One region of the Marinococcus sp. PL1-022 genome, then DNA from elsewhere that is predicted to be linked to it. Evidence: riboswitches for the same ligand, from Rfam matches in the RefSeq annotation. Region 1 holds a riboswitch; the other holds the start of a gene.
The links. Region 1 has a riboswitch for thiamine pyrophosphate ahead of thiD (bifunctional hydroxymethylpyrimidine kinase/phosphomethylpyrimidine kinase). Riboswitches for the same ligand answer to the same signal wherever they lie in the genome.
Positions count from the first base shown of each region.

Region 2: linked by a shared signal. The riboswitch ahead of tenA (thiaminase II) and the one ahead of thiD (bifunctional hydroxymethylpyrimidine kinase/phosphomethylpyrimidine kinase) in region 1 are both predicted to bind thiamine pyrophosphate.

Region 1 is NZ_JAWXCX010000001.1:2,440,414-2,451,127, forward strand. Features, by position in the region: gene SIC45_RS12585 (four-carbon acid sugar kinase family protein) at 1-185, shown strand, start outside; gene thiE (thiamine phosphate synthase) at 232-891, opposite strand; gene thiM (hydroxyethylthiazole kinase) at 904-1,707, opposite strand; gene thiD (bifunctional hydroxymethylpyrimidine kinase/phosphomethylpyrimidine kinase) at 1,725-2,537, opposite strand; TPP riboswitch at 2,637-2,736, opposite strand; gene SIC45_RS12605 (efflux RND transporter permease subunit) at 2,778-6,152, opposite strand; gene SIC45_RS12610 (MarR family winged helix-turn-helix transcriptional regulator) at 6,284-6,742, opposite strand; gene coaW (type II pantothenate kinase) at 6,748-7,608, opposite strand; gene cls (cardiolipin synthase) at 7,853-9,310, shown strand; gene SIC45_RS12625 (glycerate kinase) at 9,355-10,488, opposite strand; gene SIC45_RS12630 (hypothetical protein) at 10,510-10,714, opposite strand, start outside.
Region 2 is NZ_JAWXCX010000001.1:855,202-865,915, forward strand. Features, by position in the region: gene map (type I methionyl aminopeptidase) at 1-97, opposite strand, end outside; gene SIC45_RS04365 (DUF2254 domain-containing protein) at 214-1,518, shown strand; gene SIC45_RS04370 (NADPH-dependent FMN reductase) at 1,583-2,143, shown strand; gene SIC45_RS04375 (MFS transporter) at 2,179-3,342, opposite strand; gene SIC45_RS04380 (MerR family transcriptional regulator) at 3,350-3,778, opposite strand; TPP riboswitch at 3,897-4,000, shown strand; gene tenA (thiaminase II) at 4,138-4,833, shown strand; gene SIC45_RS04390 (ECF transporter S component) at 4,833-5,426, shown strand; gene SIC45_RS04395 (ABC transporter ATP-binding protein) at 5,423-7,081, shown strand; gene SIC45_RS04400 (energy-coupling factor transporter transmembrane component T) at 7,056-7,832, shown strand; gene SIC45_RS04405 (flavodoxin domain-containing protein) at 7,898-8,350, opposite strand; gene SIC45_RS04410 (aspartate/glutamate racemase family protein) at 8,521-9,222, shown strand; gene SIC45_RS04415 (DUF488 domain-containing protein) at 9,241-9,615, shown strand; gene hmpA (NO-inducible flavohemoprotein) at 9,909-10,714, shown strand, end outside.

The DNA of each region.
Region 1 (10,714 bases):
TCGGCACGAAGGGGCTGCTCGTTAAAAAAGCAGAAGTGCTCGGGCAGATTGCTCCCGGTGTGCCCGTCTGGCAGACAGATGCCAACAGCCGTTTTCCGGAAATTCCATATGTAATATTTCCGGGAAATGTAGGGGAAAAAGAAACATTAAAGCACGTCGTACAAACCTTACAAGAGCATATATAACACAAAGGACCGGCGGGTCAGCTCATCAAACTTCCCGCCGGTTCTTCTATTTTTCGTGCTTTTCTGCTGGCCCATTCAAACGGCTGCGAAGCTCCCCTGCAGCCTTCTCCGGCTCGTCTGCCAGGCTGATGGCGGAAATCAGCGACACTCCGTCAGCCCCCGCCTCCACAATATCAGCGGCGTTGGAGGCGTCGATGCCGCCAATCCCTACAATTGGAAGGGTGATTCCTTCAGCCCGGAGCCGGCGGATGCCTTCAAGTCCGACTGGAGCTTTGGCATCTTCTTTCGTATCAGTCGCAAACATCGGACCCACGCCCAGGTAATCCGCCCCGTCTGCAGCGGCCCGGTGCGCTTCTTCAACAGTACGCACAGACACTCCAACCATCATACGGGAAGGGCAGCGTTCCTTGACTTTGGAGGCCGGATCGTCCTCCTGCCCGATATGAATCCCGTCTGCTTCAAGCCGGATCGCCATGTCCACGTCGTCATTTACAATAAACGGAACATGAAAGGCAGCACATTGAGCCTTCATCTTCCGGCCCAGCCGCCACTTTTCCTCTTCGGGCAGCGCCCCCTGGCCCTTTTCGCGGAACTGGAAACACGTGATGCCGCCCTGAAGAGCTTCCTGCAATACCTGCTCCGGATTTCTTCCGCCCGTATTGTTGCTTCCCATAATAAAATACAGCTTCAGCATCTCTTTATCCATGGTTTCAGCCCCCTATGATTCCTGTTTGACGCGGATATAGTGGCGCAGATCCATTTCCTGCGTTGCATGCAGGGCATTCAATAGCTCAATTTGAAAGGAGCCCGGGCCTTCCCTTGTCGTTAAGCTGCCTGCGATTTCCGCCGCTGCGCCGTAATAGGCAAGCGCAGCTGCCACTGCCCCGGCCGAATGCTGGACGGTTAAAAAGGAGGCTGCGATCGAGCTGAGAAGGCAGCCGGTGCCGGTTACTCTTGTCAGCAGCGTGTGCCCATTCTGCACGATAAACACTTCCCCCTGATGAGCAACCGCGTCTTCCACTCCGGTCACCGCTGCAATTGCTCCAAACCTTCTAGCAGCTTCTTTCGCGAGCATGGGATTATCTGCTTCCCCCGAAGCGTCCACGCCCTGGACGTTTCCGCTTTCACCGAGCAGCGCGGCCATTTCTCCCGCGTTAGCCCTGATCAGTGCCACATCCAGTTCTTCGAGCAGCGCCAGGGCCGTTTCCGTACGGTAAGCAGTTGCTCCGGCACCTACCGGATCCAAAACGATCGGAATCCCTTTATCATTCGCCGCTTTCCCTGCGATGCGCATTGCTTTCACCTGTTCCCGGTTCAGCGTGCCGATATTTAATACGAGCGCATTCGCCGCTTTAGCCATTTCCGCTGCTTCCTCCGGGGCGTTTGCCATTACCGGGGATACGCCCATGGACAGCAGTCCATTCGCGGTAAAATTGGTTACTACTGTGTTCGTAATATTATGAATCAGCGGCCGCGTTTTTCGTACTTCCTCAAGCAGGCTCATAACTTCCTTTGCTTTCATGCCGATCCCTCATTTCTTTATTTTAGTAGTTGATCGAGTGGAACGCGCGCTCCCCAGTGATTGACCGGTCCATTGCCTTTACCGATTTCAAGAGGGTGTGCAATCGCATTGGTAATATATTCCTTGCTTTCCTGGACTGCTAAATAAATGGACTTACCCCGCGCAAGCTTTGCGGCGATCGCGGCTGATAGTGTACAGCCTGTGCCGTGCGTGTGCTTGGTATCTGTCCGGGGAGAACGGAAATAATGAATTTCCCCATCGACGTACAAAATATCAACCGCATCCTCCTTCATATGGCCGCCTTTTACAAGCGCTGCCCTCGCCCCCAGTTCGTCAACGATTGTTTTTGCAGCTGTTTCCATCTCCTCCAGGGAATGAACCTGAGAGTCCGTCAGACTTGCAGCCTCTGCCATATTCGGCGTAACGACCGCGGCCAGAGGGAGAAATTCATTTTTCATTACCTCAAGCGTCTCCTTCTCAGCCAGGGGATCTCCGCTTGTGGCCACCATCACCGGGTCAATAACTACCGGCAGATCATATTTTTTCAGCATGTTCACCGTGGTGCGGATCATATCCGGAGTCGCGATCATCCCGGTTTTGACCGCATCCGGCATAATGTCATCAAATACGGAATCCAGCTGGGCCTGCAGCAGGCTGGTGCTCATATGCTCCACCCGCTGGACCCCGGTCGTGTTCTGTGCGAGAACGCTCGTAATAGCAGACATTCCATAGGCTTCACACTCCTGAAATGCCTTCAGGTCAGCCTGGATCCCGGCCCCGCCGGTGGGATCTGTTCCGGCGATGGTTAATACTTTAGGTACTTGTGGCATTCGTTGTATCCTCCTTAACAAGGAATCCTGCTTTAGGTTCAAAAAAAGCTCACTCCCTGAAGTAGAGAGTGAGCTTTGGCGTATACGTACGTATTTGTATAAAACGAAGCTCCACTTCCCTACGCTGGTACTACCCAGATCAGGTTCGAAGGGACCAAGAATGGTTCTTGTCTCAGCGCAGGCGCCCCTAGCGGATTCCTTACTATTTTTCTTAATCGTACGTGACACATAGTCCTAATGTCAATTTTTTTCATCATCGCCGGAATTTTTATTTTTGTCCGGATTCTTCGATGAACGGTCCCGTTCTTCTTTTTCCGAGTTACCGACGATACGTTCGAGAAGGTATAAAATTTCATCCCGCGATAAGTCTTCGCGGTTTTTATCCTCTACATTTTCAGGTTCATTACTTTCTTCTGTATTTTCATTTTGCTGCTGGTCTTCATCTTTTTTTCGTTCTTCCCCGTTTTGTTCTTCCTGTTCTCGTTTTTCCCGTTCCTTACGTCTTTCCTCTACTTCCCAGCCGTACATGTAGCCTCCGTCCGGCGTAGCGAATTTTTTATTCATGCTTCTTGTTTCCTTGGTAAATAGAGTGTAGAGCGTTGGAATGATAAACAACGTCAGGAACGTACTGCTGATGAGACCACCGATGACCGCAATACCCATTGGCTGCTGGATTTCTGAGCCTTCCCCAAACCCAAGGGCAAGCGGCAGCACACCAAGAATGGTCGTAAAGGCCGTCATCAGTATAGGCCGTGACCGTTTTTTCACGGATTCAATAACGGCTTCTCTTACCGGCATGCCACGCTCCGCCAGCTGATTCGTATAATCAACAAGGACAATCGCGTTGTTGACGACAATACCTGCAAGTACAATTAAGCCGATAAACACAGTGATACTGAGAGGTGTCTGGGTTGCAAACAGGGCAAGCATCACACCGATGATCACCAGTGGTACGCTGAACATAACCACAAATGGATATTTGAATGATTCAAACTGGCCGGCCATCACGAGATAAATGAACACTACCGCCAGCAGGAAGGCAAACACAAGGCTTTGAATGCTGTCATCGAGAAGCTCCTGTTCGCCGGAGAAGTTCAATGTCGTCGCCGCTCCGGTATCTACGTCGTCGATCGTGTCTTCAATTAACGTAGAGGTTTCATTCAGGCTCGTACCGGTGCCGTACGTAACTGTAAACTCAGTGCTTCGCTCCTGATCGAGCCGGTTAATAACTGCAGGCCCCTGGCCTTCTTCAATTTCAGCCACATCACTTAAGCTGACGTATTCACCCTGCGGCGTAGCAATCTGCAGATTTTCAAGGTCCTCCTGATTTTCAAGGGAATCCTCTGCGTACTGCACGTTCACGTTCAGCGGCCCTTCATTATCCGTCTGAATCGTCGACGCCACTTCTCCGCTTGTCGTACTGTTCACCGTCTGGGCGATTTCAGCCGGGGTCAGGCCATTATCCTGCGCCTCGTCTTCATTAATCTGCACCTGGATTTCCGGAGCAGTCTCTTCATCTGAGGTTTCTACATTTCGAATCGTATTTTCATTTTCAAGCTCCGACTGCACTTCGTCTGCATCTTCAGCGAGCCGCTCTTCATTTTCGTTTGAGAGCGTAAATTCCACGGAGTTGGCTTCTCCTCCGCCGATGGCTGCTGAGGAGGATAACGAAATATCTGCCTGCTCGTCAGTGTTTTCCACATCGGATTCAATCTCTTCAATCATTTCCTCTGTCGATATGTCCCGGTCTTGCAAATCCTCCATCGTAACTGTAATGGAAGCTTCATTGGAGCCCGAGCTTCCGCCGCCTCCGGCTGCAACGCCACTGCCGCCCGAGCCGACCACTGCCATATAGCTTGCAATCTCGTCCTGATCTTCAAGTACGCTTTCAATTTCGTCTACCGTTTCTCCGGTCGTTTCCAGATTTGTGCCATTTTCCTTTTCAACATTAATCGTGAAAAAGCCCTGGTCTGTCGTCGGGATAAAGTTCACCCCGGTCTGGGCAATGCCGCCGGCTCCGCCGAGCAGCAGAAGCAGCGTCAACAGCAGCGCGACTGCGCGGTGGCCGAGCACCCAGCGAATCGAGCGGTCCAGAAATCTCATCGGCCGGGAGTTTTCACGCTTTGCTTCCCGGTCTTCCGGCAGTGGCTTCAGGACACGGCTTGCAATCATCGGCACTACCGTGACAGCTACAAGCAGGGAGGCAAGCAGACTGAAGGCTACCGATAGGGCAAACGCCTGGAAGATCTCGCCGACAATACCGGAAATAAAGACGATTGGTAAAAAGACGGCTACTGTTGTCAGGGTCGAAGCTGTAATCGCCCCAGCCACTTCCTTTGTACCGTCGAGAGCCGCCCGCTTAGGGAGCTTCTTCATCGATAGGTGCCTGTATATGTTTTCAATAACCACTATTGCGTTATCGACAAGCATCCCGATACCAAGGGCCAGACCGCCCATCGTCATTAAGTTTAAGCTCACATCGGTAAAGTATAGAAACGCAAATGTCACAATGACCGAAAACGGTATCGCAATACCAATAATGAGCGGCGTCGTCAGGTTTCTTAAGAAGAAGAAAAGAACAACCATGGCGAACACGCCGCCGGCAATCAACGCAAGCGCTACGCTGTTAATGGACTGCTGAACGTAATCCCCTTCATCATAAATGATCGTCGTCTCGAGATCATTGTACTGATCTTCTTCAAGCAGGTCGTCCAGCGTCTCATTAAAGTCCGTGGACACCTGGGCCGTGTTGGCATCTGATTCCTTCAGCACTGTCATTTGAATGCCCGGCTCCTGATTCACTTCGGTATAGGCTGTCTGTTCCTCGGTCGTGCGTTCCACTTCACCTACATCGCTGACAGTGACCGTGTCCCCGGATTCGTTCTGTCCGACCGCCACTTCCTGCAAATCCTCCACTCCGCCCAGTTCGTTGACCGTACGGGTCGTTAATGTGCGTTCTCCGGAGGTGATCGTTCCACCCGGCTGCGTAATATTACTTGCCTGTATGGCATTAGTGACGTCGGATTGGGTCACATTATTGTCTTCAAGCGATTCCTGGTCCAGCGAAATTTCAAATTCTTCATCCAGTCCACCGCTTGTATCAACACTTGCAACCCCTTCGGTACGTTCAAGTTCGGTTACAATATCTTCCACCTGGCTCTGCGTTTCAGCCAGGTCGTTTCCTTCAGAAAACGCAGCCATCTGAATCATGCCCTGAGCATCCGGGTCAAACTCGATAAACGACGGATCTCCGGCATCATCGGGCAGGTTGGCGTTATTCATGGCATTGTTAATTTCCTGCTGCACATCCTCCACCGAAGTGCTCCATGAGAGCTCAAGCAGCACAAGACTTGTGCCTTCCTCTGACTGTGAGGTCATGCGGTCCAGTCCTTCGATGGTGGAGAGCTGTTCTTCCATCGGTTCTGTGACACTGCTTTCAATTTCTTCCGGACCAGCACCCTCATAGTTTGTCGCTACCGCCGCAACCGGCGGTTCAATTTCTGGAAAAAGCTGCAAAGGCAGATTCGTCAGCGATACGAAACCCATCATGATAAATAAAATCATGCCGACAATCGTCAGTTTCGGCCGCCGGATAGATGTGCGGGTAATTTTCATGCATCGTTCCTCCATTGGTATGTATATTTCGATAGTTCATCGTCTAAACTGTTAAGTAACTTAACTACACAAACAACCTTAAACGACTGGATGGCTTCCGTCAATGAAGATGCACGAGCGGCCTGCTTCTTTTATTTTTTATAAGCGTTATTGATTTCTTCCTCAAGCCGGTGTATAACCTGGTTTGCCTGCTTTAACTCTTCAAGCGGTATTTTGGCAATATACTGGTCAACCACATAATGTTGAAAATTTGTCAATTCTTCTTTGAGCTTTCGGCCCTTCACTCCATATACGAGGTGTGTTTCTCTCTTGTTTTCTTTGTTGGCAGCACGGTAAAGAAGATCTTCTTCTTCCAGACGCTTCATGGCCTGGCTTACAGCACTTTTTGAAATACGCAGCCGGTGAGCCATTTCTGTCAGTGTCAGCCCCTCATGCCGCAGATTTATAAAAAACAGTGCTTCCTGGCGGGTAGTTAAATGCAGCTCGCCAAGCATCGGAACCTCCGGCTGCAGCAACGTACTGATATTTTCAAGCGTGTTTACCGCCTGTTCGAACAGCTTTCTGTGTGTAGATGGTTCCGTTTCGCTCATTTCACTCATCCTTTTCTCTCAGCTTTCTTTGCAGAAGCCTGCGGCTGTTCATGCATATAAGCGCCCACGGCCCCGCTGAATTCTCCGTAGGGAAGAAAGCATGGTTCTTTTCCGCGGAGCTTCGTATAGCCGCCAATAATTTCTTTTAAATGATCGTGCTTATCAAAGGTGGAACCAATATACACTATGGAATCGGTGTTCAGCCGATCGGCCATCTGCACACTCATCGTCGTAATCGTCTCACCAATCATGCGTACAACAGCAGCAATGTAGTCTTTATTTTCATATTCATTGTTTTTCATATTCATAATATTTCCGAAGTTGCTGGCCGTAAGATCTCCGGAAATCGGAGGCTCTTCATCAGTATAAATATCCTTTACCTTGACGTTCAGCGACCGTCCGTCCCCTTCTTTTCCAAGGCGCAGAATTTCTTCATACGCCTCTATGCCAGTGAGAAGATAGGAAAGACCAATAAGCGTGCCTCCTCCCATTCCACTGCCGCCGACCCTTTCGTATTCCTCCGGACCGGCAAAATGTATCGAGGTTCCGGTCCCGACATTGGTAATAATATACGTCTGCCCGTAGGTATCGTCTTCATTAAAACGCTGCCGCAAATATGAAACGCCCTTACAGGTAGCTTCAAACTCACTGATGGGCTCTGCTGACCAGGGCAGAGACTTCCGCAGTGTTTCTGCTTTCCCTCCTGTAATATGAATAACTGGATTGTCGACCCGTTCTTCAATCCATGCCTGTACCTTCTCCATATCGGTTAGAGGTATTTTCTGCAGCTCCCATTCGTCATTCACACGGTAAGCAATTTTAATCAGCGTACCTCCTGCATCAATACCGACTACTTCATTTTTCATTCTTCTCCCCCTGTCCCACGTTCAAATAGTTATATCTTCTGTCGTCTCTTCGTATTTTATCCTACTTCCTCGCGAATTGAAAACGATGCAGCATACTGCTCCTTCCTGTTTTTCTCAAAATTATCAGTTTCCTGCTTCGCATTGGCGTTAATTTTGTTAAAATAATACTACTGCCTAATTTGCAGGCATCTATAAATTTAACAAGGTCCTCCGTTTCAACATAGAGGAAGAATGGGGAAAGCAGATGGGCTTCGAGATATTATCCATTTTCTTAGCAATATTATCGGTTTTTAATTTATTTTTCGCCTTTGTCATTATCTTTATCGAAAAACGCAACGCCACTGCCATCTGGGCCTGGATTATGGTTTTATTTTTCATCCCTTTTTTAGGCTTTGTGCTCTATTTAATTTTTGGGCAGAACCTGACCAGAAAACGGCTTTTTGACTGGGCAGATATTGAAAAGATCGGAATTGAAGAACTGATTCAGGAGCAGATGCATACACTTCGTAACGGCACCTTCCAATTCTCGGATTCTGTTTCCTCCAAGCACCGGGACCTGATCTATATGCAGCTCGCAAACGATGGGTCGGTGCTGACGAAGGAAAACGACGTCCGCGTGTATACGGACGGTCACGAAAAGTTCGATAATCTGATTAAGGATATCGGAAAGGCTCAGGATCATATCCATCTGCAGTACTACATTCTTCGAAGTGACAACCTCGGACGACGGGTTATTGAAGCACTGAGAAAAAAGGCAGAGGAGGGTGTTGTCGTCCGGCTGCTCTACGATGATATGGGCTCGAGAAAGATGAGTAAAAAAGCACTCCAGGGTCTTGAAGCTGCCGGCGGGGAAGTGGCGGTCTTCTTCCCAAAACGCCTGCCGATTATTAATCTACGCCTCAATTACCGCAACCACCGGAAAATTGTTGTGATAGACGGAAAAACCTCCTATGTCGGCGGCTTTAATATCGGCGATGAATATCTTGGCTTAAGCAAAAAGTTCGGATACTGGCGGGACACGCATCTGCGTCTGGAGGGCCAGTCCGTCAAAACAGCGCAGACCCGGTTTATTCTCGACTGGAACCAGGCTAATTCCAGAAATCCCATCCATTACGAGGAGCGTTATTTTCCGACTCTTGCAGAGCCGGGGGAATGCAGTATGCAGATTGTCTCCAGCGGTCCGGACTCAGAGTGGGAGCAGATTAAAAACGGGTATATCAAAATGATCAACTCTGCCAAGCATTCGGTATACATTCAGACTCCCTATTTTATTCCGGATGAGAGTCTGATGGACGCCATTCGGATCGCCTCTTTATCCGGGGTCGACGTCCGCATCATGATCCCAAGCATGCCCGATCATCCATTTGTTTACTGGGCCACGTATTCTCATGTGGGCATTGTCCTTCGTGCCGGTGCCCGGGTTTATATTTACAACAATGGCTTTATTCATGCCAAAACGATCATGGTGGACGACGAAATCAGCTCGGTGGGCACAGCCAATATCGATGTGCGCAGCTTCCGCCTGAACTTCGAAGTGAACGCTTTTATCTATCACGCGCAAACAACAAAACAGCTGACTGATACCTTCCTCTATGATATGGAAACCCACTCCTCCGAGCTCACCCTCGAGGCATACCGGCAGCGTTCGCTCTGGATCCGTATCAAGGAAGCAGTATCCCACCTTTTATCCCCAATTTTATAAACGATGTAAAAATCCGCTGCTCCCAAAAAGAAGCAGCGGATTTTTTATGATTTCCACAGGCCGCCAAGACTCCGGGCCCAGTTTTCGATATATTGGGTGCTTTCCTGCATTGCCTGATCCAGGGAAACAATGCCCGGGACCATGCTGAAAGCAGCATCAATGCCTGCTTCATACACTTTTTCATAACCATCGCCGAGCTGGCCGGCAACCGCAACCACTGTGCTTCCCTCCGGGGACGCCTTCGCTACTCCGACCGGTGTTTTGCCAAATACGGTCTGAGCATCGATTTTTCCTTCGCCGGTAATAACAAGCGACGCCCCGGCACTGCGTTCTGCGAAGCGGCTCTCTTCAAGCACAATGTCTATGCCCGGCTCAAGCGCAGCATTTAAAAAAGCGATCGCCCCGGCTCCGAGGCCTCCCGCTGCCCCGGCTCCCTTTTCCTGGAGCACCGGTTTATGCAGATCCCGTTCAATTACTTCCCCAAACACACGCAGCGCTTCGTCCAGCTCCTGCACAGCTTCCGCTCCGGCTCCCTTCTGCGGGCCATAGACAGCACTAGCTCCCTCCGGTCCCGTAAGCGGATTCGTAACATCACAGGCTGCGCGCACGGTTATTTCATGAATTCTTCTGTCGAGTCCGCCCGTATCAATGCGGTGCAGATGCTTCAGCGCTCCTCCGCCGGGTCCAAGTTCATTTCCACTATGGTCCAGGAAGCGGACACCAAGCGCAGCAGCCATCCCGGCCCCGCCGTCATTCGTGGCACTTCCGCCAAGCCCTAAAATAATCCGCTCCGCCCCTTCGTTGAGCGCTTTCAAAATCATCTGTCCTGTACCGTAGGAGGTGGCCGTTAACGGGGCTCTGCTTTCTTTGGCCACCAGCCCGATGCCTGATGCCTCTGCCATCTCAATAACCGCTGTGCGGGACTTCTGAATATAAACAAATTCAGCCTTCACCGCACTCCCGTCTGGCCCCGATACATCCACTGTATGAATTTCCCCGCCAAGACCGTCCTGAAGTGACTGTGTGGTTCCTTCACCTCCATCAGCCATGGGGATCAGCTCTGTAACGAGATCGCCGGCGTCTCCAATCCCCTGGCGGAATCCCCTTTCAATTGCCTGGGCTGCTTCCATGGCTGTCATGCTTTCCTTGAATGAATCCGGTGCAATCACTACTTTCACCTTTGCCTCCTCCTTTACGTTTTATGACTGGCTGGGATAAATAGAAGATCCGTGCTGCTCCAGCATTTTTTCAAACAGCCACTTTTTTTCCGGAAGCGGCAGCATACAGTCAAATTGCGTCATATCTTCGTTTTTAAAAAAGCCGAGCGTTCCCTGGCAAAAACCGCAGTAGGACGTTTGATGCGTCAATGGCTGCTCGTCCGGAAACCAGTCATTCTCCGAGGGC
Region 2 (10,714 bases), 1.6 Mb from region 1:
GTTTGATCATTTTGGCGATTTCTTTATGACAGGCAGCAAGAATTTTCCCCGCTTCGTGCATAAGTTCAATCTCTCGTTCTGTCTTTAACGTTACCATCGTCTGTCTCCTTTTATTCAGTATCAATTACTATTGTAAAACATTCGTTTAAGAAATGCATTGTTTGATGATTTCCTTTATAATTGCAGAATTGCACGATAGAAATGGGGGAAATTATGAACCAACAGAAATGGTATGTACAGATCAGGGACAAGTTTTGGTTCGTTCCAGGCTGCTACGGTATTCTTAGTTTGATTATAGTAATAGGAGCTTCTATTATGGACCAGCAGCTGCTGCGCCCTGTTTATAACAATGTGCCTTCTATGCTGCTCGTAGAAAATAACACTGCTACTTCCCTGTACAGTGCATTAGTAACGGCATTGCTGACGCTGACCACCATCAGCTTTTCTTCGATAATGGTCGTACTGACAACGTATGCGACACAGTTTACGCCAAGAGCCCTTCAGGATTTTATGAAAAGCCCGACGACGCAGCATACGCTTGGGGTGTTTACATTTGGAGTGCTGTTTACCCTGGTAAATATGCTGCTCTTTTCAACCGAAGGTAACAACCAAATTTTGATGCCAATGCTGACAGTTCTTGTGGCGCTTGGCTGTCTGGCTTTTTTTATAATCTTTATTTATCACTCTACCCAGTGGCTGCAGGTAAATCATTTAATCAGCAACATACGGGCCGATGCTTCTAAGGTGATTCGGGATGCATACACATATTCCGGAGTGAACAGCTTCAGCGAATGGAGCGATGATTTCCGGAATGACGAAGAAACCATTGTTCATGCCGAACGGTCAGGGTATACCAATATGGTGAAAATGCCTGAACTGATTGACTGGGCCCGGCAGCAGGAAGCCGTCGTTGAATGCTTGTTTCAGGTGGGAGACTATGTTCATCAGGGCGAGCCACTATTTCGCTACTGGTCAAAGTACAGTTTATCCCCGGAAATATTAAGAAATTTTTTATTGGTGGGAGAAGAGAGAAGCAATGTTCAGGACATCGAATTCTCCATGCAGAAAATTGTAGAAATAGCGCTGCGGGCCATTTCCCCGGCGATCAACGATCCACATACAGCTGCCAACTGTATAAATCGTATTGGCGCGCTGCTTTCTGAACTCAGCTATGAGCACAGAAATGATCAATACTTTGCTGACAATCAGAATGAGCTGCGGTTATTTATGCCTGTAAAGCCCTTTAGAGAATATTTATATAAAAGCTTTTACCAGCTCAGGCTTTACGGCCGTGAAGATATTTCGGTAATGGCGGCCTGCATGGAAGCACTGACGATGCTTGTGAAGACTGGAGATTCGTCTGTGCTAAAGGAAGTGGAATCATTTTCCCGTTACATGGAGCAGGCGGTCGATGAGGAACAGCTTGCGGACTGGGACAGGGAATACTGGGAGGAGCGTGTACAGGAAAAGGATACAGCTCTGCATCAGGCACTTACAAAAAGTAAGCAGATAACTTGAAACAGCCAGTAACGTGTGTGTATGATATATAAATGAAGTTCAACACGAAAGGATGAAAGATCAAATGAAAGTAGCAGCTATTGTAGGAAGTATACGTCAGGAATCCTTTAACGGAAAATTAGTGGAGTACATGCAGGACCGTTACAGCGACATCATGGATATTGATATTTTAGATATCCGCGATCTTCCGCACTATGATCAGGACGAGGAAAGCAATGCTCCGGACTATGTGCAGGAGTACAAGCGTTCTGTACGTGAAGCGGACGCCGTACTTATTGCAACTCCGGAATACAATGGTTCAATTTCCGGCGTGCTTAAAAATGCTCTGGATTGGAATTCCCGGGTCGATTACGACTTTGCCGGCAAACCAACCATGCTGGTGGGAGCTTCTCTTGGCGGCCTGGGCACCGTGAAAGCGCAGATGCATCTGCGCCAGATTTTGAGCGCTCCGGGCATGAGTGCAAAAGTACTTCCCGGAAATGAAGTGCTTATTGGAGCTGTGCATGAAAAAATGGACGAAAACGGAAACTTAACGGACCAGGGCACAATTGATTTTCTCGATAATGTCGTAGCCGAATTTGAACGCTTTTATCAGGAAGCAACGGCTGTAGCCAACCGGGCATAAAAAGGATCCCTGCAGAAATATCTGCAGGGATTTTTTTACGCTTTTGGAGCTTCGGTCTGTTCGGTTTGCAGATCTGTTCTGCTCCATCCAATAAACAATAAAGCTGCTGCGCCAAGAACACCGGCGACCAGGTATGGAAGATGGGCTGATAATGAATTACCGATTAATCCCGACATGACCGGTGCAAAAGCAGCACCAAGCCAGCGAAGGAAATTATATGCTCCGGAAGAAATACTGCGCTCGTAAGGCGAATGCTCCATCACATGGCTGGTAAATAAAGAATTATTCAGACCGGAAAATAATCCTGAAAGTACGATGAACATAATCATTAATATTGAGGAGGACGCAAAAAACAATCCTAAAAGCGTTAAAATAAAAGCAGAGAGGGTGAACGGCAGTAATTTCACAGGAGTAAACCGCATCTCAAGCCTTCTCGATAAAACAGCCGAGCCGAAGGCCAGGCATAATCCCCATCCAAAAAAGACGAGACCGATTTGAATAGAAGTTAAAGATAAAATTAAAGGGGAGTAAGCAAGCACGACAAAAAAACCATAATAATAAAACATGCCGGCAAGCGCACCCTTAATGAACGGCCCGTGTGTAAAAAGATGACGAAGCTCCTGCCATCCAGCCGTAGCTTTAGCTTTTTTAGGAGCGGGCGGATGGACGAAAAAGATAACTAAAATAAAAGCGATAAGCATTAAAAGACTTGTACCAAAAAAAGGAGCACGCCAGGATAGATCCCCGAGAAGGCCGCCTACAAGCGGACCGCCGGCGAGGCCCAGGCCAATTGCCGCCTCATACATACCTACCGCTGTTTCCACGCTCCTCGAGAGAGCGATTAACAGGGTCATAGCAGTGGCGAAAAACATGGCGTTGCCAAGCCCCCAGCCGCCGCGAAAAAGGGCCAGTTCAGTAATGCCTCCCGCCACACTGCAAAGCAGGGCGAAGGCTGTAACGATCAAAAGCCCGGCGCTCATCAGCCGTTTATCACCAAACCGGCTCGAAAGGATCCCGGCAGGAATCATCATGCAGGCCATAACTAAAATATAGGACGTAAAAAGCAGCTCCACCTGCCAGTGAGAAGCACCGATAGAAGCCGCGATGGAAGGAAGGACGGGGTCCACGACGCCGATACCCATAAAAGCTAAAAATGTGGCGAAGATCGTAATCCACCGTGCCCTGGTTTGAATATTCATAAAGCAGTCACTTCTCCTTATTGAATGAAGATAATACGTTGTCAGCTTGCTTTTTCAGATTTTCCATTTCCGTTTTAAACGTTGTCATCTGATTGATTTTTTGGTCGAGCATATCAATCTGGGCCTGAAGGCTATCAGAAATTTGTTTCAAATCCTCGTGCTGCATCGTCGTTTCCTGTACCGACTGGTAGTGGCTATAGACTGTTTTTACCTGCTCTTTCAAATCGAGATACTGCTGCAGCTCCTGAAGAGAAAACCCAAGAACCTCCTTTGCGGTTACTACATTCTGCAGACGTTCAATGTCCTGGTCATCGTACACTCTGGTTCCTTTTTCTGTACGCTCTGGTGCTGATATAAGACCAATCTGTTCATAATAACGTATTGCACGTTTCGTTAAGCCTGTGGTTTGAGCGGCTTCTTCAATTTTGTACAGCATGCATCACCCTCCTGATAAATTTCATGATATAACCTTAACGTTAACGTTATATTTTGTAAAGGCAAAATGGGACTTTGACTTTCTGAAATAATGTGATACAGTGTAGACAACTTAATAGGGAATCCGCTAGGGGTGCCGGTAACGGCTGAGATAAGGACTATCCTTAATCCCTTTGAACCTGATCTGGTTAAGGCCAGCGTAGGAAAGTGGAGACGGTAGAATACGTCTATATCAGAAGCAGCAGCTTTATAACAGCGGACGTTTATTCGAAGCCACTCCACCAATGGAGTGGCTTTTTTTGCTCCATTGGTCTTTACTGCCCGTAGTGGTTCCCTCCTAATTTAAAGGAGGAAGTAACAATGAATTTTTCAGAGCTGTTATGGCAGGACACAGAGCACATTTTTGAAGCCTGCTGGGAAAATCCATTTGTGCAGGGCATCGGGAAAGGAGATATCCCAAAAGAAGCTCTTATCCATTACGTGAAGCAGGATTTTGAATACTTAAATGCCATGAGCAAGGCAAAAGCAATTGGGATAACAAAATGCACGTCCAGAGAAGACATGATCATGTTTAAAGATACCATTGATTTTGTGTTAAACAGTGAAACGCACCCGCACCATAATTTATGTGCGCAGGCGGGAGTGGCTTATGAAGAATTGCAGGGCTACGCGCTTGCCCCGGCTTCCCAGCATTATGTGCTTCATATGCTGCACCATGCTGAAAGGGGCACACTTGGCGATGTGATTGCGGTAACGCTCGCCTGCCCGTGGGTGTATTTGTATGTGGGTGAAAGGCTGATGAAAGAAGTGAATCCGAACGCGGGCCATCCGTTTAACGACTGGATTCGTTTCTACGGAGACCGTGAGGAGCGGGAAATGTACAAATATATTGACCGCCTTGATGAGCTGGCAGAAACAGCCACAGAAGAAGAAAAGCAGCGTTGGCGGACGTTATTTATGGAAGGGTGCCAGCTCGAGTATATGTTTTTTGAGGACGCGTATCATGCAAAAGACTGGCCCTTTGCCAGAACATTAACAGACGGAAAAAAAGCTTAATGATAAACAAACGCTTAAACCTCAGGGATATCGTCGTTATCTCATTTATTTCAGCTGTTCTTGGTGTCCTTTATCTTCTTTGGGTACTGCTCGGACAAATTGTTACGGGCGTCCTCGGGCCAGTTGGGGGCGGGCTGATGGCAGGCTTCTGGATTCTCGCTCCGGTAATATGCGCCTATATCATTCAAAAACCAGGAGCGGCGCTGCTGGCAGAGCTTATTGCGGCTGGCACTGAAGTTATGGCCGGGTCTGTGAGCGCGGGAGCAGTGCTCGTTCTCGGCTTCACGCAGGGGATTGCCGCAGAAATTATTTTTGCCATGTTTTTCTACCGAATCTTTCGTCTGCCGGTATTAATGCTTGCCGGAATGGCAGGGACGTCTGCTGCATTTTTAACCCAGTATATTCTTTATGGATTCAGTCAGTACGCAGGTTCTGTTGTTGTATTTATGCTGGTAACCATGCTTATAAGCGGTGCTCTTTTAGCCGGGTGGGCAGGGAAAAGCTTTACAGACGCCCTGGTAAAAACAGGCGTTCTCGACCGCTTTGCTCTTGGCCGCCAGCGTCGGGAAGGGCAGCAGAGGGACGCTGTATGATTTATGCAGATAATGTAACCATTGCATATCCTTACGCTGAGCCTTCGATAGAGGGTTTTTCGGCTGAAATATGTACTGGGGAAAACGTGCTGCTGCTCGGACCGAGCGGCTCGGGTAAAAGTACGCTGGCACTGACCCTGCAGGGAATTCTTCCGCGCTCAGTAGAGGCAGAAGTGTCTGGTAAATTGAACGTATTCGGAAAAAATCCAGCGGTGAAATGCATTACAGAGGCTGCCAGAGAGGCGGCTCTGTTGTTCCAGGATCCCGATACCCAATTCTGCATGCCGACAGTGCGGGAAGAGCTTGTATTTACGCTTGAGAACCTGCGCGTACCTGCGGAGGATATCGAAGGCCGGATGCTTGAAGCCTTGCAGTTCACAGGCATGCTTTCTTGTATTGACGCCCGTATTGACACGCTTTCCGGAGGGATGAAGCAAAAAATAGCTGTGTCCTGTATAGCTGCTGTGAATCCGGAGATCTGGATTTTGGATGAACCGCTCTCCCAGCTCGATCCGGTAAGCCGTGAAGCAGTGGCCGCACTTCTTGGCCGTATTGCAGAAGACCCTGATAAAACATTAATTTTGATTGAGCATCAGCTAAATGAAGTAATGGATTGGGTCAACAGGGTGATTGTATTGGACCGCTGCGGCCGGGTGTCGGCAGATGGAAGCCCGGGCCGTATATTCAGCTCCCACACAGCCGTACTCGAAGCGGAGGGTGTCTGGCTGCCGGAACCAGCAGAAGCTGGAAAGAAGCTGTTGAAACACCCGAAAACGTCTAAAGCCCTCCTCCCCGTCACTTTACGGGAATGGGAGACGTTTGCAGCGGAATACTCTGCTGCCGATGTTCGCGCCTCTCTGCCGCAGCCGGCAAAGATGGCTGATCCTTCTCTGGAGCCGCCTGTCCTGGAGGTTAAACAGGCCGGGTTTGCTTATGGAACGCAGCCGGTTTTCGAAAACGTGTCTTTTTCCCTTTATCCTGGAGAAATGGTAGCGCTGGTTGGTGCCAACGGAGCAGGAAAGAGCACACTCGCGCGGGTTCTTACCGGATGGGAGTCTCTTACAAGCGGTGAGGTCTATGTTAACGGACAAAATATTGCCACTCTGAAGCCGCACGAAATTGCCAAAGCCTTCGGGATTGTTTTTCAGCAGCCGGAGCATCAGTTTATAAAGCAAAGCGTTGAAGAAGAAATACGCTACGGAATGGAGATAGAGGGACTGAGCGAGGAAAAAATTATTCAGCAGACAAACGAGCTGCTGATTCAATTTCAGCTCGTGCATCTTCGAAAGAGCCATCCATTTCGGCTCAGCCAGGGGGAAAAAAGGCGTCTCTCAGTAGCGGTCATGGTTACGAACAACCAGTCCATTCTGATTTTGGATGAGCCAACGTTTGGGCTCGATAAGCGAAATACTGCTGCCCTGTTTGAAGTGATTGAGCAGTGCCGGCGATGTGGAAAAGCGGTCCTCTGGCTGACCCATGATATGGATCTGGTTTATACAAAAGCCGTACGGATTCTTGCGCTGGCAGAGCGGACAATCACCTATGATGGGGGCGTAGAACCATTTTTTAATGGAAGCATGAATTTGGAAAAAATCGGCGTCCGGCCTCCAGTGGTACAGCTGATGCGCCATGGGGAAACAGGCAGCTATGCTTGAAGAACTTCAGATTAAAAATGCTTTTTTGCAGCGTGTCCACCCTACGCTGAAGCTGAGCAGTCTTTTCGTCGTATTTATCTGTATGATTTTCGTTTATGATATTTGGCGCCCGCTCGCTGTCCTGCTGCTGACAGTTGCTGCCGTTGCATTTCTGGGAAAAATACCGTTAAAGCTGTTGCTTGTGCTCCTGCTTCCATTTGCTCTCTTTGGTTTCAGCTTTGTATGGCTTCAGGTTGTTTTTCCTGAGGAAAGGGGTTCTACGGTTCTTTTTTATATATTCCAAATGCCGGTCGCTCTTGAGAATATCCAGACAGGGGTCTCGCTCGGCTTAAGGACAATGGTATTTGCCTGCTGGTCGCTTCTTTTTGTTCTTACTACGTCTCCCGTGGGTTTAGTGATGAGCCTGATACAAAAATGGCGCATGCCTCCGAGTATCGGCTACGGGATGATGGCGGCTTACCGTTTTCTTCCACAGCTGCGGGAAGAACTGACTGTCATCCGCAGAGCCCGGCAAATCAGAGGGATGGGCTCGAAGCCCAAAATGAGAGAGTGGAGGGGAATGGCAGTTCCACTGATGGCTGGGGCTGTAAGAAAAGCAGAAAGAACAGCCCTGGCGATGGAATCCAAAGGATTTGACGGGTCCAGAAATAGAACTAGGTACTTGCAGATGAATTATAAAAAAACAGACATGTGGTTTGCTGCTGGATTTATATTGTTTATTACTGTCGTTTTTCTGCTGCCACTGCTGTAGCGGGCATCAAAGCTGGTTAAAAATAACCCCGGGGGCCGTGCCTCCGGGGTTGGTCGTGCTGACTATTATTTTACTAAAAACTTTTCCTCGATGCGGTCCACATAGCTTTTAATATCTGCAGCAATATTATCCATTTCATCCACGTCAACCTTCATAGTGGGAATATCACCTTTATGTCCGCGTTCGCGGAACTGCCCGATCATTTCATCAACAGCTCCGGCGAAGTTTTCATACGCATGGTCTCCGGAGCCAAAGATGGAAATCGAAAGGGTTGAAATATCATAGGCAAAAAGATCTTCCAGAAAGTCCTCTGTTTCTTCGGGGATATCGCCTTCGCCCCACGTGTACGTGCCCATAATGAGCAGGTCGTGCGGGAGGGGATCTTCGTTTGGAAGGCCGTCGGCGATCATGTCCATCAGTTCTACTTCATGTCCGCGGTTGATGAGCTCTTCCTCCGTATCGATCGCCATATCTTCAGTATTTCCAGTCATCGTGGAATAGAACAAAAGTATTCGCATATGTCCATTCCTTTCTTTTATAGTTTCGTGCATAAAATACATATCTAATATACTTATTATATATTTGGCTGCCTGCTTGTGCAATTACTCCGGTAAATAGATGTTCATCCAAATATGTTAAAATATATATCGATAATATATATTAATAATTTTTGTGAAGGGGGAGAAAAATGAAACAGATAGGTATTATCGGCGGCCTTGGTCCGGAATCCACAGTAGAATATTACCAATCCATTATTAAAAAATATCAGTGGAAAAAAGGCAATCTTCAGGTGCTTCCGGAATTGTACATTACCAGTATTAATATGTACAACATTTTTAAGTATATTTCGGAAGAACGAATGGATGATCTGATTGAGTATCTGGGCAATGCAGCCCGGAAGCTTGAACTGCTGGACGTCGACGGCATCATTATTGCAGCGAACACTCCGCACCTTGTATTTGAGGAAGTACAGAAGCAGGTCGACGTCCCGATGCTCAGCATTGTTGATGCAGCGGTGGAAGCAGCAGAAAATCAGGGTGCTGAAAATATTGGCCTGCTGGGCACAAAGTTTACGATGGAGCAGGAATTTTTCAGGAAACCGTTCAAGGAGAAGGGGAAGAATATCTATGTGCCTGAGGAAAGCACACAGCAGTATTTACACGAAAAAATTGTAAGCGAGCTTGAGAATGGTATCGTAAATCCTGGGACGCAAAAAGAATTTGAACGGATCACCAGGGAAATGATCGAACAGCATCAACTTGATACTGTGATTCTTGGCTGCACCGAACTCCCGATGATTCTTTCTGATGAAGATTTTTCGATCCCGTTTTTAAATACGATGCAGGTTCACGTGGATAAGGCCGTAGATTTCATGTTTGAAGAAAAATAAAGCATACGGAGGGCAGCAATGGCCATTCAATTGAAAAGGATTTACGAAGAAGCAGATGAAGGGGAGAGGCACCGGGTTTTAGTCGACGGCGTGTGGCCGCGGGGGATAGCAAAGGATAAAGCTAAAGTGGACGAATGGGCCAGGGATGTTGCTCCTTCAAAGCAGCTGCGGCAATGGTTCTCCCACGATCCGGAAAGGTTTAATGAATTTAAAGAGAAGTATAAGAAGGAGCTCGAGCAGAATGCCGAACAGGCTGAAGCTCTCGATCAGTTAAAGCAGACTGTGCGTGAGCAGAACAAGCAGGTGACGCTCGTGTTTGCTGCAAAGGAAGAAACGTATAATCATGCCCGCGTCTTAAAAGAAATTCTTGACCGCCAGCCGAAGGTTTCTTAAAGAAGAAGGGGTGACAACGATGGAGGAGTATCTGGGCCGGTGCAGTGAGTGCGGTAAAGAAATTTACTGCCGGGACGGGTTTTTGGAAGGGGTTCATGAGAACGGCCGGCTGTACTGCTTTGGATGTGCCAAATAAATATACACCGCTCCGTTTCCAGGTAGAAACGGAGCTATTTTGTATACAAACATTGATTGTGAACGTTTAATGAAGGATTTCTAAAAGTATAGTTTTAAATATGTATTTATAATACACTTTTTATAGAAATTAAAAACGTTTTCACTGGAGGAATTCGATGCTTGCACCACAAACAATTGAAACTGTAAAAGCTACAGCTCCGGCTATTCAGGCTAATGCCTCAGCCATTGGCAACCGTTTTTATGAAATGCTATTTGAAAAAGCTCCCGAGCTGCAGAACATGTTTAACCAGACGAATCAGGAAACAGGTGTACAGCCGGAAGCCCTTGCCTACTCTGTTTACCAGGCGGGAGCGAATATTGACCGGCTGGAAGAGCTTCGGCCGATGATTGAACGTGTGGCAGAGAAGCACCGGGCTCTGGATGTCAGGCCGGAGCACTATGGACTAGTAGGTGAAACACTGCTGGAGGCGGTAGAGGAAGTACTCGGAGACGCTGCGACCCCGGAAATCCTGGGTGCCTGGGGAGAAGCGTATCACGAGCTTGCTGATATTTTCATTCAAAAGGAAGCAGTTAAATATGAAGAAGTAGAAGCCGCCCTCGGCGGATGGACAGGCTACCGCCCGTTTTATGTAGCGGAAAAAGTGCCGGAAAGTGACGTCATCACGTCATTTTACTTAAAGCCACAGGACGGGGAGGCGATTATACCACAGCAGCCGGGCCAGTATTTAACGCTGCAGGCAGATATTGAGGGTGAGCCCTATACACATATGCGCCACTACAGCCTCTCGGATGCTCCGAACGAAGATTATTACCGGATCAGCGTAAAGCGGGAGGATCCCGAGAACGGAAATCCGGCCGGCATTGTGTCGAATTATCTGCACCGGGACGTAAATGAAGGCGATGTGCTGCTGTTTGCAGCACCGGCAGGAGAATTCGTGATGGAAACAGAGGAAATGCCAAT